Linked DNA regions of Streptomyces venezuelae. The protein of the gene in region 1 interacts with the protein of each later gene in a pairwise test. Links are inferred from orthologs where the notes say so. Each region holds a gene or a part of one and is shown in the gene's direction. Other genes may lie near its edges. The genes, in order: DEJ46_RS03445 and DEJ46_RS29015.

Region 1 (6,078 bases):
GGCGACCCCGGCGATCATGACGGTGCCGGCGGCGGGGCGGGCGAGGGGGCGCGGGGTGTCGATGCGGGACTGGGTCTTGACGGGTGCCTGGGCGGCCCAGCCGCGCGGGACCCAGTAGGCGTCGTAGGCGTCGAAGGTGGTGAGCTCGATCGAGGTGATCCATTTGCAGGCGGAGACGTATCCGTACAGGCCGGGGACGAGCATGCGGACGGGGAAGCCGTGGGTGAAGGGCAGGGGTTCGCCGTTCATCCCGAAGGCGAGGAGGGAGTCTCGGCCGTCCATGACGGCCTCGACGGGGGTGCCGATGGTCATGCCGTCGACGGAGCGGGCGACGAGCTGGTCGGCGGGACCGCCTTCGGACGGCGGCCGGACGCCGGCCTCGCGGAGCAGGTCGGCGAGGGAGACGCCGAGCCAGCGGGCGTTGCCGACGTACGGACCGCCGACCTCGTTGGAGACGCAGGCCAGGGTGATGTCCCGCTCCACGATCCGCCGGGTCATCAGCTGCCGCAGTGTGAGGGTGAGTTCCTCGCGTACGCCGCTGCCGTGGACGCGCAGCCGCCAGCGGTCGGCGTCGACCCGGGGCACGACGAGCGCCGTGTCGACCCGGTAGAAGTCGCGGTTGGGTGTGACGAAGGGGCTGATGCCGGGGACGCGGAGCTGGGCTCCGGAGGGTACGGGCGGGGCGGGGGACGCGGGCTCCGGCAGCCTCAGGGCCGCGCGGGATGCGGCGGCGTTCTCCTCGGCGGGGCTGCCGATCGCCCTGGCGACGGCGGCGGCGCCGGTCGCCGCGAGGCCGGCGGACGCGGCCACGACCAGGAAGTTCCGGCGGTCGGCGCGGGCGCCCCCGATTCCCGTGCGGGCTCTCCGGGCGAAGAGGAGGCCGATCAGGCCGAAGAGCAGGATCGCGCCCGCCACGGCCCCCACGAGCGAGGGCACGGCGTCGAGGGCGGAGTCCGAGTCGGGGCGGGTGACGGCGGCCAGGGCCCCGAGGACGCCGAAGGCGCCGACCGCCGCCGAGCCGAGCAGGCGGTGGCGCAGGGCGAGGAGCCCGATCCCGATGGCGAGGATCCCGAGGATGACCAGGATGCCGAGCTGGAGGACGGCCTTGTCGGCCTCGCCGAACTCGCGGATCGCCCACTCCTTGACGGCCGCCGGGGTGTGGTCGACGACGGCGCCGCCGACGGCGGGGACGGGGCTCGCCTCGGGCCGTACCCAGTGGGCGACGATGTCCGCGACGGCCAGCGAGACGTATCCGGCGAGCAGGCCGCCGACGGCGGCCAGGAGCCGGTCCGTGCGGGTCGGCTCACGTGGTGACTCGGAGAGGGTCATGTTCCCCATTCGGCATCGAAGGCGCTCCGGACGGGCCGATTCACCTGGAAGGAGGACGGCGGTGCGGTGCCGGCGCCACCCATGGACCGGCCGCGCAGGCCGGCTTCTATAGGCTGATCATGTGGCCAGTACAGAGGATTCCGAGACCGGTGGAACCGCGCCCGGGGGCGCGCCGGGTGACGCGCAGAGTTTCGCCCGGGCGCTGCGGCGCACGAACGGCGAGATCAACCGGCTGGTGCACGGTTTCGCGGCCGCGCAGGGACTGCATCCCACGGACGTGCAGGCGCTCTCGGTCGTCCTGGACAGCCCTGAGCCGCTGACACCGGGCCGTCTGAGGGAGCACCTGGGGTTGACCTCGGGAGCGGTCACGGCCTGTCTCGACCGGCTCGAACGGGCCGGGCACATCCGGCGCTCCCGGGAGAGCGCCGATCGCAGGGTCGTCCACGTGCACTACGTGGACGGTGCGAAGGCCGCCGCACGCAGCTACTTCATGCCGCTGGCGCAGGCGGCGGAGCGGGCCCGGCTGCGGTTCGACGCCGAGGAGCTCGCCGCGGCCGTGCGTTTCCTGGAAGCGCTCAACGAGGAACTCGGCGACCTGCGCGTCCCACGCCGCTGACCGGGCCGTCGCGCAGCCTCTCGCCACCCCGTGCCCCTTCGTGCGGTTCCCCATGATTCAATCTCTCTCAATCATTGAGATTCTTTCTCCTTGAGATACTGGTTCCGTACCGAGAGACCCCTCCCTGGAGTCCGCATGACCCGCCCCATGCGATGGGCCGCCCGTCTGCTGCCCCTCGTCCTGCTCGTCCTCTGGCTCGCCGTCGGCGGCGGCCTCGGCCCCTACGCGGGGAAGCTCGGCGAGGTGGCCACCAACGACCAGGCCGCCTTCCTCCCGCGCAGCGCCGAATCCACCCGGGTGATCGAGGCCCAGCGGGCCTTCCGCCAGGAGGAGACGCTCCCCGCGCTGGTCGTCTGGACCGCGCCCGCCGGCGGGCAGCTCGGTCCGGAGGCGCAGACCGCCGCCACCGGCGCGCTGGCCACGCTCACCGGTCGGCCCGGGATCGTCGGCTCCCCGTCCCCGGCCCTGCCCTCCGAGGACGGCGAGGCGCTGCGCGGAGTCGTCCAGCTCCGTCCCGACCTCGGCGAGGAGCTGGCGCCCACGCTCGAAGCGATCGACGAGGCCGCCTCCGCGGTACCCGGGACCACCGTGCAATTGGCCGGTCCCGCCGCCACCCAGGCCGACCTGTCGGACGCCTTCGCCGGCATCGACGGGCTGCTGCTCGCGGTCGCCCTGGTGACGGTGCTGCTCATCCTGCTGCTCGTGTACCGCAGCGTGCTGCTGCCCCTGGTCATCATCGTCGGCGCGGTGCTCTCCCTCGCCCTGGCCTGCGCCGTCGTCTACGTCCTCGCCGACCACGGCATCGTCCGGGTCGACGGTCAGGTCCAGGGCATCCTGTCCATCCTGGTGATCGGCGCCGCCACCGACTACGCCCTCCTCCTCGCCGCCCGCTACCGCGAGGAGCTCGCCCGCCACGAGGACGACCGCTTCCCCGCCATGCGTGCGGCGCTGCGCCGGTCTGCCGGGCCGATCACGGCCAGCGCGGCCACCGTGGCGCTCGGCCTGCTCGCGCTGCTGTTCAGCGATCTGACGAACAACCGGGCCCTCGGACCCGTCGGCGCCATCGGCATCGTCTGCGCGGTCCTGAGCACCCTGACCTTCCTGCCCGCCGTCCTGGTCCTGCTCGGCCGCGCCGCGTACTGGCCGGCCAAGCCCCGCCCGGCCGACGCCGAGGGCGGCGGCACCGGCATCTGGCGGCGGGTCGCCGCCCTGGTGGACCGGGCCCCGCGCAAGGTCTGGGCGGCGACGCTCGCCGGACTGCTCGCCTGCGCCGCCTTCGCCCCGGTCCTGGAGTCCAAGGGGGTTCCGCTCGACGAGATCTTCGTGAACGACGCCCCTTCCGTGGCCGCGCAGGAGACGCTCGGCCGGCACTTCCCGGGCGGGGCGGGCAACCCGGCGATCGTGATCGCCGGGGCCGGCTCGCTCGCCGAGGTGACGGCGGCTGCCGAGAACGTCGAGGGAGTGGACTCGGCCGACGCCGTGACCGCCTCGGGCCGGCCCGGCGCCGGTGCGCCGCTGGTCGTCGACGGACGGGTCCGGATCGACGTGACCCTGTCCGACGCGGCGGACAGCGAGGCCGCCGCGGCGACCGTCGCCCGGCTCCGCTCGGCCGTGCACGCCGTGCCGCAGGCCGACGCCCTGGTCGGCGGCTACACGGCACAGCGCTACGACACCCGACGGACCGCCGAACGCGACCGGACGCTGATCGTTCCGGTGGTGCTCGCCGTCATCCTGACCATCCTCGTCGGCCTCCTCCGCTCCCTGCTGATGCCGCTGCTGCTCGTCGCCACGGTCGCCCTGAACTTCCTCGCGACGCTCGGGGTCTCGGCCCTGGTCTTCCGGTACGTCTTCGGATTCACCGGTACGGACTCCTCGGTGCCGCTCTACGGGTTCGTGTTCCTGGTCGCGCTCGGCGTGGACTACAACATCTTCCTGATGTCCCGGGTCCGTGAGGAGTCGCTGCGGCACGGGGTCCGGGAGGGCGTCCTGCGCGGTCTGACCGCCACCGGCGGGGTCATCACCTCCGCCGGTGTCGTCCTGGCCGCCACCTTCGCGGCCCTGGGCGTCATCCCGCTCGCCTTCCTGGCGCAGATCGCCTTCATCGTCGCGTTCGGCGTGCTCCTGGACACCCTCGTCGTCCGCTCGCTGCTCGTGCCGGCCCTCGTCCGGGACCTCGGCCCCGTCGCGTGGTGGCCGGGCGAGCTCAGCCGGCGCGCGACGGGTCCGGAGAACACCGGTACGGCTCGGGAGGGTGCCGGGCCTACTTAGGCATCAGCACGGTGTCGACGACGTAGACCGTGCCGTTGGCGGTGGGGACGTTGCCGCAGACCACCTTCGCGGAGTCGTCGACCGTGAAGGACTCGCCGGAGCCCTCGGTGGTCAGCGTGCCCGTCTGGAGGGTCTCGAAGGAGCCGTTCTCGAGCTGCTGCGGGGTCAGCTTCCGGCCCACGACGTGATACGTGAGGATGTCCTTCAGCATCGCCTTGTCGGCGAGGACCTTGTCCAGGTCGGCCTTCGGGATCTTGGCGAATGCGGCGTCGGTCGGCGCGAACACCGTGATGTCCTTCGCGTTGTTCAGCGTGTCGACGAGACCCGCCTGCTTGACGGCCGCGACCAGCGTGGACAGTTCGGGGTTGTTCGACGCGGCGGTCGCCACCGGTTCCTTCGCCATCCCGTCGAAGGAGCCGGCACCCTCCTCGGGCACCGAGGCGCACCCGGGGCCGAAGGGGTCGCCGGCCGTCGTGCCGACGGCGCCCGGCCCGGACGAGGCGGCTGCCGGAGCCGCCGCCCCGTCGCTCGCCGCACCGGCCGAACAGGCGGTCAGACCCAGCGGCAACAGCACGGCGGCGGTCACGGCGATGGCGGCACGGCGGCAGGTCTGGGTGTTCATGCTCACTCCTGAGGCTCCGGGGTCCACCGGTCGGTGACCCACACAGGCCATTCGGCGCGCGGCCGCATCCGGATGCCTCCGTACACCCGAAGGAGTGATGAGGATCGACCGACCCGCCTCGGCGGCGGAGCCGCGCACGGATTTCCGCCACGCGGCCCGTCCGCCGGGCCGTCGGCTCCGAATCCTTCACGTAGCCAAGTGATTCCTGGAGGAAACCGCCGGTGACAGAGAACGTGTGGATCGGCAGTGTCCGGCCGGCGGCTCCGGACCTTCCCGAGCTGATGGGGCGCGTGGCGCTCGGCGACCAGGAGGCTTTCACCGCCGTCTTCGAGGCCGTGTCCGGGCCGGTGCTGGGGCTCGTCCGTACCGTGCTGCGCGACGCGGCGCAGTCGGAGGAGGTCGCCCAGGAGGTGCTGGTCGAGGTGTGGCGGTCCGCGGCCCGCTACCAGCCGGCGCGGGGGTCGGTGATGACGTGGGTCCTGACGCTCGCGCACCGCAGGGCCGTCGACCGGGTGCGCTCGGAGCAGGCGGCGTCGAACCGTGAGAAGCGGGTGGCGCTCCTGGAGCACACGGCCGCCTACGACGAGGTGGTCGAGCAGGTGGAGGGCAGGCTGGAGCGGGAGCAGGTCCGGCGCTGTCTGCGTGGTCTCACCGAGCTGCAGCGCCAGTCGGTGACCCTCGCGTACTACCGGGGCCTCACCTATCGCGAGGTCGCGGAACTGCTGGCCGTACCGCTGGGCACCGTCAAGGCGCGGATGCGTGACGGTCTCGTCCGGCTCCGGGACTGCCTGGGGGTGGGCGCGTGAACGCCGTCGATCCGCACATGCTGACCGGCGCGTACGCGCTCGGCGCTCTGGACTCCGAGGAGCACGCGGCCGTCCGGCGCCACCTGGCGGAGTGCTCCTCGTGCGCCCAGGAGGTCCGGGAGTTCTCCGAGACCGTGGTCCGGCTCGCTCTCGCCGTCGCGGTGCCGCCGACCGCCACGCTGCGGGCCGGGGTGCTGGGGCGGATCGCGGCCGTCCGCCAGGATCCGCCGCCGACCACGAAGGCGGCGCGGCCCCGGCGCGGGCGGCGCGGCTTCCACCGTTGGTCGCACTGGGCGCTGGCGGCCTGCCTCGCCGCGCTCGTCGGGCTCGGTGGCGTCACGGCCTGGCAGCACGGACTGGCCGAGGACGCCCGGCAGGAGACGGCCCGCGCGCGCCAGGCGAACGACGCCGTCGCCGAGGTCCTGGCCGCTCCGGAC
Region 2 (6,900 bases), 5.6 Mb from region 1 along the record:
TCCGCGCCCACCCGCTCGCCTTCGACGCGACCATCGCCGCCGGCACGCTCGTCTGCATGATCGCCGCCTCTTTCACCGACCCGCACGGCAGCCCGGAGGGGCCGACCTTCGGTGACCGCGCCCCCGACGCGGGAAGCGTGCTGATCATGGCCATCGGGGCCGCCGCGCTGGTGCTGCGCCGCCGGCGCCCCTTCGCGGTGCTCTGCTTCACGGTCACGATCTGCTTCGTGGAGCTGGTCGACGACGTCCGTCCCGCCCCGATCGCGATGAGCGCCGTCGTCGCGCTCTACACGGTCGCCGCCCGCACCGACCGCCACACCACCTGGCGCGTCGGGCTCGTCACGATGGCGCTCCTCACCGCCGCCGCCATGATCTTCGGCCCGACCAGCTGGTACGCGCAGGAGAACCTCGGCGTCTTCGCCTGGACCGGCATGGCCGCCGCGGCCGGGGACGCCGTCCGCAGCCGTCGCGCCTTCGTCGACGCGATCCGCGAGCGGGCCGAGCGGGCCGAACGCACCCGCGAGGAGGAGGCGGGCCGTCGGGTCGCCGAGGAGCGGCTGCGCATCGCCCGCGACCTCCACGACGTCGTCGCCCACCACATCGCCCTGGTCAACGTCCAGGCCGGGGTCGCCGCCCACGTCATGGACAAGCGCCCCGACCAGGCCAAGGAGGCCCTCGCACACGTCCGCGAGGCCAGCCGCTCCGCCCTCGACGAGCTCCGCGCCACCGTCGGGCTGCTGCGCCAGTCCGGCGACCCCGAGGCGCCCACCGAGCCCGCCCCCGGCCTCGCCGTCCTCGACGGGCTCCTCGACAGCTTCCGCAAGGCCGGCCTTCCGGTCGCCCTGGCACGCGCGGACGGCGACGGGGCGCTGCCCGCGACGGTCGACCTGGCCGCGTACCGGATCGTGCAGGAGGCCCTCACCAACGTCCGCAAGCACGCGGGACCGGACGCCGAGGCGGAGGTGAGCGTCGTCAGGGTGGGCCGTACGGTCGAGATCACCGTCCTCGACAACGGCACCCCGCAGCCCGGCGTCCCCGCCGACTCCGGTGGCCACGGCCTCCTCGGCATGCGCGAGCGGGTCAGCGCCCTCGGCGGCACCCTGACCGCCGCACCCCGCTACGGCGGCGGCTTCCGCGTCCAGGCGATACTGCCCGTGACGACCCGTACGGGGGAGGACGCATGACGATCCGGGTACTGCTCGCCGACGACCAGGCCCTGCTCCGCAGCGCCTTCAAGGTCCTGGTCGACTCCGAACCGGACATGGAGGTGGTCGGCGAGGCCGCCGACGGCGCCCAGGCCGTCGACCTGGCCCGCGCCGAGCGGCCGGACGTCGTCCTCATGGACATCCGGATGCCCGGCACGGACGGCCTCGCCGCGACCCGCGCGATCACCGCGGACCCCGAGCTGTCGGCCGTACGCATCGTCATGCTCACCACCTTCGAGGTCGACGAGTACGTCGTGCAGTCCCTGCGCGCCGGGGCCTCCGGCTTCCTCGGCAAGGGCGCCGAACCGGAGGAGCTGCTCGGCGCGATCCGGATCGCCCACGCCGGCGAGGCGCTGCTCTCCCCGGCCGCGACCAAGGGCCTCATCGCCACCTTCCTCGCCCAGGGCGGCGGGCTCGAACCCGCCGAGGGCGACCGGCCCTACTCCGAGCGGCTCGCCGCGCTCACCGCCCGCGAGCGCGAGGTCCTCGTCCTCGTCGGCGGCGGCCTCTCCAACGACGAGATCGCCGAGCGGCTCGACGTCAGCCCGCTCACCGTGAAGACGCATGTCAACCGGACCATGGCCAAGCTCGGCGCCCGCGACCGCGCCCAGCTGGTCGTCACGGCGTACGAATCGGGACTGGTACGTCCGAGGGTGGAGTGACCGAAGGCCCCGGCGTACTCCAGACGCGGTATGCGCGGGACAAGGATGTGGACCCGGGGGCCGAGGACTTCCGGCGGGGGATGGCAGATCGTATAGGCGGGGAGGGCACCTCCGGCGGTTGACGGCCGGGGTCTTGGCTGCTCCCGCCTGCCGACGAGTACGCCACAGAAGAGAGACCCCATGTCCTGGCTGTCCAGATTCAGCCTCGCGCAACGGGCCCTGATCGGGCTGATGTCCATCGTCGCGATCGTGTTCGGGGCGATCGCGATACCGCAGCTGAAGCAGCAGTTGCTGCCCTCGATCGAGCTCCCCATGGTCTCGGTCCTCGCCCCGTACCAGGGCGCCTCTCCCGATGTGGTCGAGAAGCAGGTCGTCGAGCCGCTGGAGAACAGTCTCAAGGCCGTCGACGGTCTGAAGTCGGTCACCTCCACCGCCTCCGAGGGCAGCGCCGTCATCATGGCGTCCTTCGACTACGGCGACGAGTCGACCAAGCAGCTCGTCGCCGACGTCCAGCAGGCGGTGAACCGCGCCCGCGCCCAGCTGCCCGACTCCGTCGACCCGCAGGTCGTCGCCGGCTCGACGGACGACATGCCGACCGTCGTCCTCGCCGCCTCCTCGGACAAGGACCCGCAGGCTCTCGCCGACCAGCTGCAGAAGACCGTCGTCCCCGCCCTGGAGGACATCGAGGGCGTCGGCCAGGTCTCGATCGACGGCGTCCAGGACCTCCAGGTCTCGGTCACCCCGGACGAGCGCAAGCTCGCCGCGGCCGGCCTCAGCACCATGAAGCTCGCCGAGGTGCTCCGCTCCGGCGGCGCCACGATGCCGGCCGGCTCCTTCTCCGAGGCCGGCAAGAGCCGCACGATCCAGGTCGGCGGCGGCTACACCTCCCTGCGGCAGATCGAGGACCTGCGCATCCCGTCGGCCACCCCCGGCAAGGGCAAGGCGGTCCGCCTCGGCGACGTCGCCACCGTCCGCCAGGAGGAGTCCCAGCGCGTCTCCCTCACCCGCACGAACGGCAAGCCCAGCCTCGCCGTCATGGCCACCATGGACAAGGACGGCAGCGCCGTCGCCATCTCCGACGCCGTCGAGGAGAAGCTGCCCGAGCTGCGCCGCGACCTCGGCGCGGGCGCCGAGCTGACCGTCGTCTCCGATCAGGGCCCGGCCGTCGCCAAGGCGATCTCCGGCCTGACCACGGAGGGCGCGCTCGGCCTCGTCATGGCCGTCCTGGTGATCCTGGTCTTCCTGACGTCGATCCGCTCGACCCTGGTCACCGCGGTCTCCATCCCGCTGTCGGTCGTCCTGGCCCTGATCGTGCTGTGGACCCGCGACCTCTCGCTCAACATGCTGACCCTCGGCGCGCTCACCATCGCCATCGGCCGGGTCGTCGACGACTCGATCGTGGTCCTGGAGAACATCAAGCGCCACCTGGGCTACGGCGAGGAGCGCCAGGCCGCGATCGTCACCGCGGTCCGCGAGGTGGCCGGCGCCGTCACCTCCTCGACCCTCACCACCGTCGCCGTCTTCCTGCCGATCGGCCTGGTCGGGGGCATGGTCGGCGAGCTGTTCGGCTCCTTCTCGCTGACGGTGACGGCGGCCCTGCTCGCCTCGCTGCTCGTCTCCCTGACCGTGGTCCCGGTCCTCTCGTACTGGTTCCTGCGCGCCCCCAAGGGCACGTCGGAGGACCCGGAGGAGGCCCGTCGACTGGCCGAGGAGAAGGAGGAGAAGAGCCGGCTCCAGCGCGCGTACGTGCCGGTCCTGCGCTTCGCGACCCGGCGCAGGCTCACCAGCGTGGCCATCGCCCTCGTCGTCCTGGTCCTCACCTTCGGCATGGGCGGCCTCCTGAAGACGAACTTCTTCGACCCGGGCGAGCAGGAGGTGCTCAGCATCCGCCAGGAGCTGGCGCCCGGCACCAGCCTGAGCGCCTCCGACGAGGCCGCGAAGAAGGTCGAGAAGGTCCTCGCGGAGACCGAGGGCGTCAAGGACTACCAGGTCACCGTCGGTTCCTCCGGCTTCATGGCGGCCTTCGGCGGCGGCACCGGCTCCAACCAGGCCTCGTACAAGGTCAGCCTGGAGAGCTCGGACGCCTACGAGAAGGTCCGCGACTCCGTCGAGAAGGCGCTCGCGGGCCTCGACGGCATCGGCGACACCACCATCGCGGCCGGCGACGGCTTCGGCAGCCAGGACCTGAGCGTGGTCGTCAAGGCCGCCGACGCGAAGGTCCTGGAGCAGGCCTCCGAGCAGGTCCGCACGGCGATCGCCGGGATGAAGGACGTCACCGACGTCCAGAGCGACCTCTCGCAGTCCGTCCCGCGCATCTCCGTCAAGGCCAACGCCAAGGCGGCCGACGCGGGCTTCGACACCGGCACGCTGGGCATGGTGGTCGCCCAGGCCGTCCGGGGCACCCCGGCCGCCAAGGCGATCCTCGACGACAGCGAGCGGGACGTCCTCATCACCTCGGCGAAGCCCGCCACCACCCTCGCCGAGCTCAAGGCCCTGCCGCTCGGCCCGGTGAAGCTGGGCGACATCGCCACCGTCGAGCTGGTCCCCGGCCCGGTCTCCATGACCCGGATCGACGGCGCCCGCGCGGCGACGGTCACGGCCAAGCCGACCGGTGACAACACCGGCGCGGTCAGCGCCTCGCTCCAGTCGAAGATCGACGCGCTGGACCTGCCCGAGGGCGCCGGCGTCAGCATCGGCGGTGTCTCCGAGGACCAGTCCGAGGCCTTCCTCAACCTGTTCCTGGCGATGCTCGCGGCCGTCGCGATCGTCTTCATGCTGCTCGTGGCGACCTTCCGGTCGCTGATCCAGCCGCTGATCCTGCTGGTCTCGATCCCCTTCGCGGCGACCGGCGCGATCGGTCTGCTCGTGGTCACCGACACCGCGATGGGCGTTCCGGCGATGATCGGCATGCTGATGCTCATCGGCATCGTCGTGACCAACGCGATCGTCCTGATCGACCTGATCAACCAGTACCGGGCCCAGGGCCTCGGCGTCGTCGAAGCGGTGATCGAGGGTGGCCGGCACCGGCTCCGCCCGATCCTCATGACCGCCCTGGCGACGATCTTCGCCCTGCTGCCGATGGCCCTCGGCATCACCGGCGAGGGCGGCTTCATCGCCCAGCCGCTCGCCGTGGTCGTGATCGGCGGCCTGGTCACCTCGACGCTGCTGACCCTGCTTCTCGTCCCGACGCTCTACGCGATGGTGGAGCTCCGCAAGGAGCGCCGCGCGAAGAAGAAGGCGGCGAAGAAGGGCGAGAAGGCGACCAAGGCGGCCAGGAAGGGCGAGAAGACGGAGATCCCGGACCAGGGGGACGTGACCCCGGTGGACGCCACCCTGCTGGACATCCTCGACTGATCACCGGGTGACGGACGGAAGGGGCGCCCCGCGAGTTCGCGGGGCGCCCCTTCGGCGTACGTACCGGAGAACCGTTACGGCAGCGCCAGCATCCGCTCCAGGGCGAGCTTGGCGAAGCTCTCCGTCTCCTTGTCGACCTGGATCTGGTTGACGAGGTTGCCCTCGGCCAGCGACTCCAGGGTCCACACCAGGTGCGGCAGGTCGATGCGGTTCATGGTCGAGCAGAAGCAGACCGTCTTGTCGAGGAAGACGATCTCCTTGTCCGGGTGCGCGTTGGCGACACGGCGGACCAGGTTCAGCTCGGTGCCGATCGCCCACTTCGAGCCGGCCGGGGCCGCGTCCAGGGTGTTGATGATGTACTCGGTCGAGCCCACGTAGTCCGCGGCGGCGACGACCTCGTGCTTGCACTCCGGGTGGACCAGCACGTTCACGCCCGGGATGCGCTCGCGGACGTCGTTGACCGAGTCCAGCGAGAAGCGGCCGTGCACCGAGCAGTGCCCGCGCCACAGGATCATCTTGGCGCTGCGCAGCTCCTCGACGGTGAGCCCGCCGTTGGGCTTGTGCGGGTTGTAGAGCACGCAGTCGTCCAGGGACATGCCCATGTCGCGGACGGCGGTGTTGCGGCCCAGGTGCTGGTCCGGCAGGAAAAGAACCTTCTCGCCCTGCTCGAAGGCCCAGTCCAAGGCGCGCTTGGCGTTCGACGAGGTGCAGATCGTGCCCCCGTGCTTGCCGGTGAAGGCCTTGATGTCGGCCGAGGAGTTCATGTACGAGACGGGCACGACCTGCTCGGCCACGCCGGCCTCGGTCAGCACGTCCCAGCACTCGGCGACCTGCTCGGCGGTGGCCATGTCGGCCATCGAGCAGCCGGCCGCCAGGTCCGGCAGAACGACCTTCTGGTCGTCGGTGGTGAGGATGTCGGCCGACTCGGCCATGAAGTGCACACCGCAGAAGACGATGTACTCGGCCTCCGGCTTGGCTGCGGCGTCGCGCGCGAGCTTGAACGAGTCGCCGGTGACGTCGGCGAACTGGATCACCTCGTCACGCTGGTAGTGGTGGCCGAGCACGAAGACCTTGTCCCCGAGCTTCTCCTTGGCAGCGCGGGCGCGCTCCACGAGGTCCGGGTCGGAGGGCGACGGCAGGTCGCCCGGGCACTCCACGCCGCGCTCGCTCTTCGGGTCGGCCTCACGGCCGAGCAGGAGCAGGGCGAGCGGCGTCGGCTGGACATCCAGGGGCTGGGCGGTGGTCACGACACGCACCCTTTCTTCGGGTCTTCGGGACAAGCCTTTTCGTCGAAATGACGCTATCTATCATAACCGCTTCACGTCACGTTGACGATGTCCATAGTGTCGATGTGACGAATTCGCCGTCCGCACTCGCGGACAGGGTGTGCGAGCATGAAAGGAGAAAGACCCGCTCGGCCCGGAATGAATCCGGGACACCGCCGGTTGCAACCGTCGGCAAGCAGTCTCCGTACACACCGGGAGAGAAGCAGATGTCCGTATCGGACGAGAAGACCACTGTCAGCGACGGCATCCTCCTGTCCGACGCCGCCGCGGCCAAGGTCAAGGCCCTCCTCGACCAGGAAGGCCGCGAGGACCTGGCCCTGCGCGTCGCCGTACAGCCCGGTGGCTGCTCCGGCCTGCGTTACCAGCTGTTCTTCGACGAGCGTTCGCTCGACG

What was found.
Region 2: the proteins of DEJ46_RS03445 (region 1) and DEJ46_RS29015 interact in binary tests that used the Bacillus subtilis proteins (3 or more experiments, as listed by UniProt). The link is inferred for Streptomyces venezuelae from one-to-one orthologs.

Annotation. Positions count from the first base shown.
Region 1 is NZ_CP029194.1:760,501-766,578, forward strand. Bases 1,711-4,646 are described here. They hold DEJ46_RS03445 (MMPL family transporter), read left to right. Parts: upstream 1,711-2,080; coding sequence 2,081-4,213; downstream 4,214-4,646. Other genes in these bases: DEJ46_RS03440 (MarR family winged helix-turn-helix transcriptional regulator), read left to right, coding at 1,711-1,945; DEJ46_RS03450 (fasciclin domain-containing protein), read right to left, coding at 4,206-4,646. Outside these bases: DEJ46_RS03435 (molybdopterin-dependent oxidoreductase), read right to left, coding at 1-1,329; more of DEJ46_RS03440, read left to right, coding at 1,451-1,710; more of DEJ46_RS03450, read right to left, coding at 4,647-4,835; DEJ46_RS03455 (sigma-70 family RNA polymerase sigma factor), read left to right, coding at 5,057-5,641; DEJ46_RS03460 (anti-sigma factor domain-containing protein), read left to right, coding at 5,638-6,078.
Region 2 is NZ_CP029194.1:6,338,325-6,345,224, forward strand. Bases 1,664-5,421 are described here. They hold DEJ46_RS29015 (efflux RND transporter permease subunit), read left to right. Parts: upstream 1,664-2,047; coding sequence 2,048-5,221; downstream 5,222-5,421. Other genes in these bases: DEJ46_RS29010 (response regulator), read left to right, coding at 1,664-1,867; nadA (quinolinate synthase NadA), read right to left, coding at 5,296-5,421. Outside these bases: DEJ46_RS29005 (sensor histidine kinase), read left to right, coding at 1-1,184; more of DEJ46_RS29010, read left to right, coding at 1,181-1,663; more of nadA, read right to left, coding at 5,422-6,477; DEJ46_RS29030 (HesB/IscA family protein), read left to right, coding at 6,714-6,900. UniProt on the Bacillus subtilis protein: Required for self-resistance to surfactin, an antimicrobial lipopeptide surfactant produced by B.subtilis. Also required for swarming motility.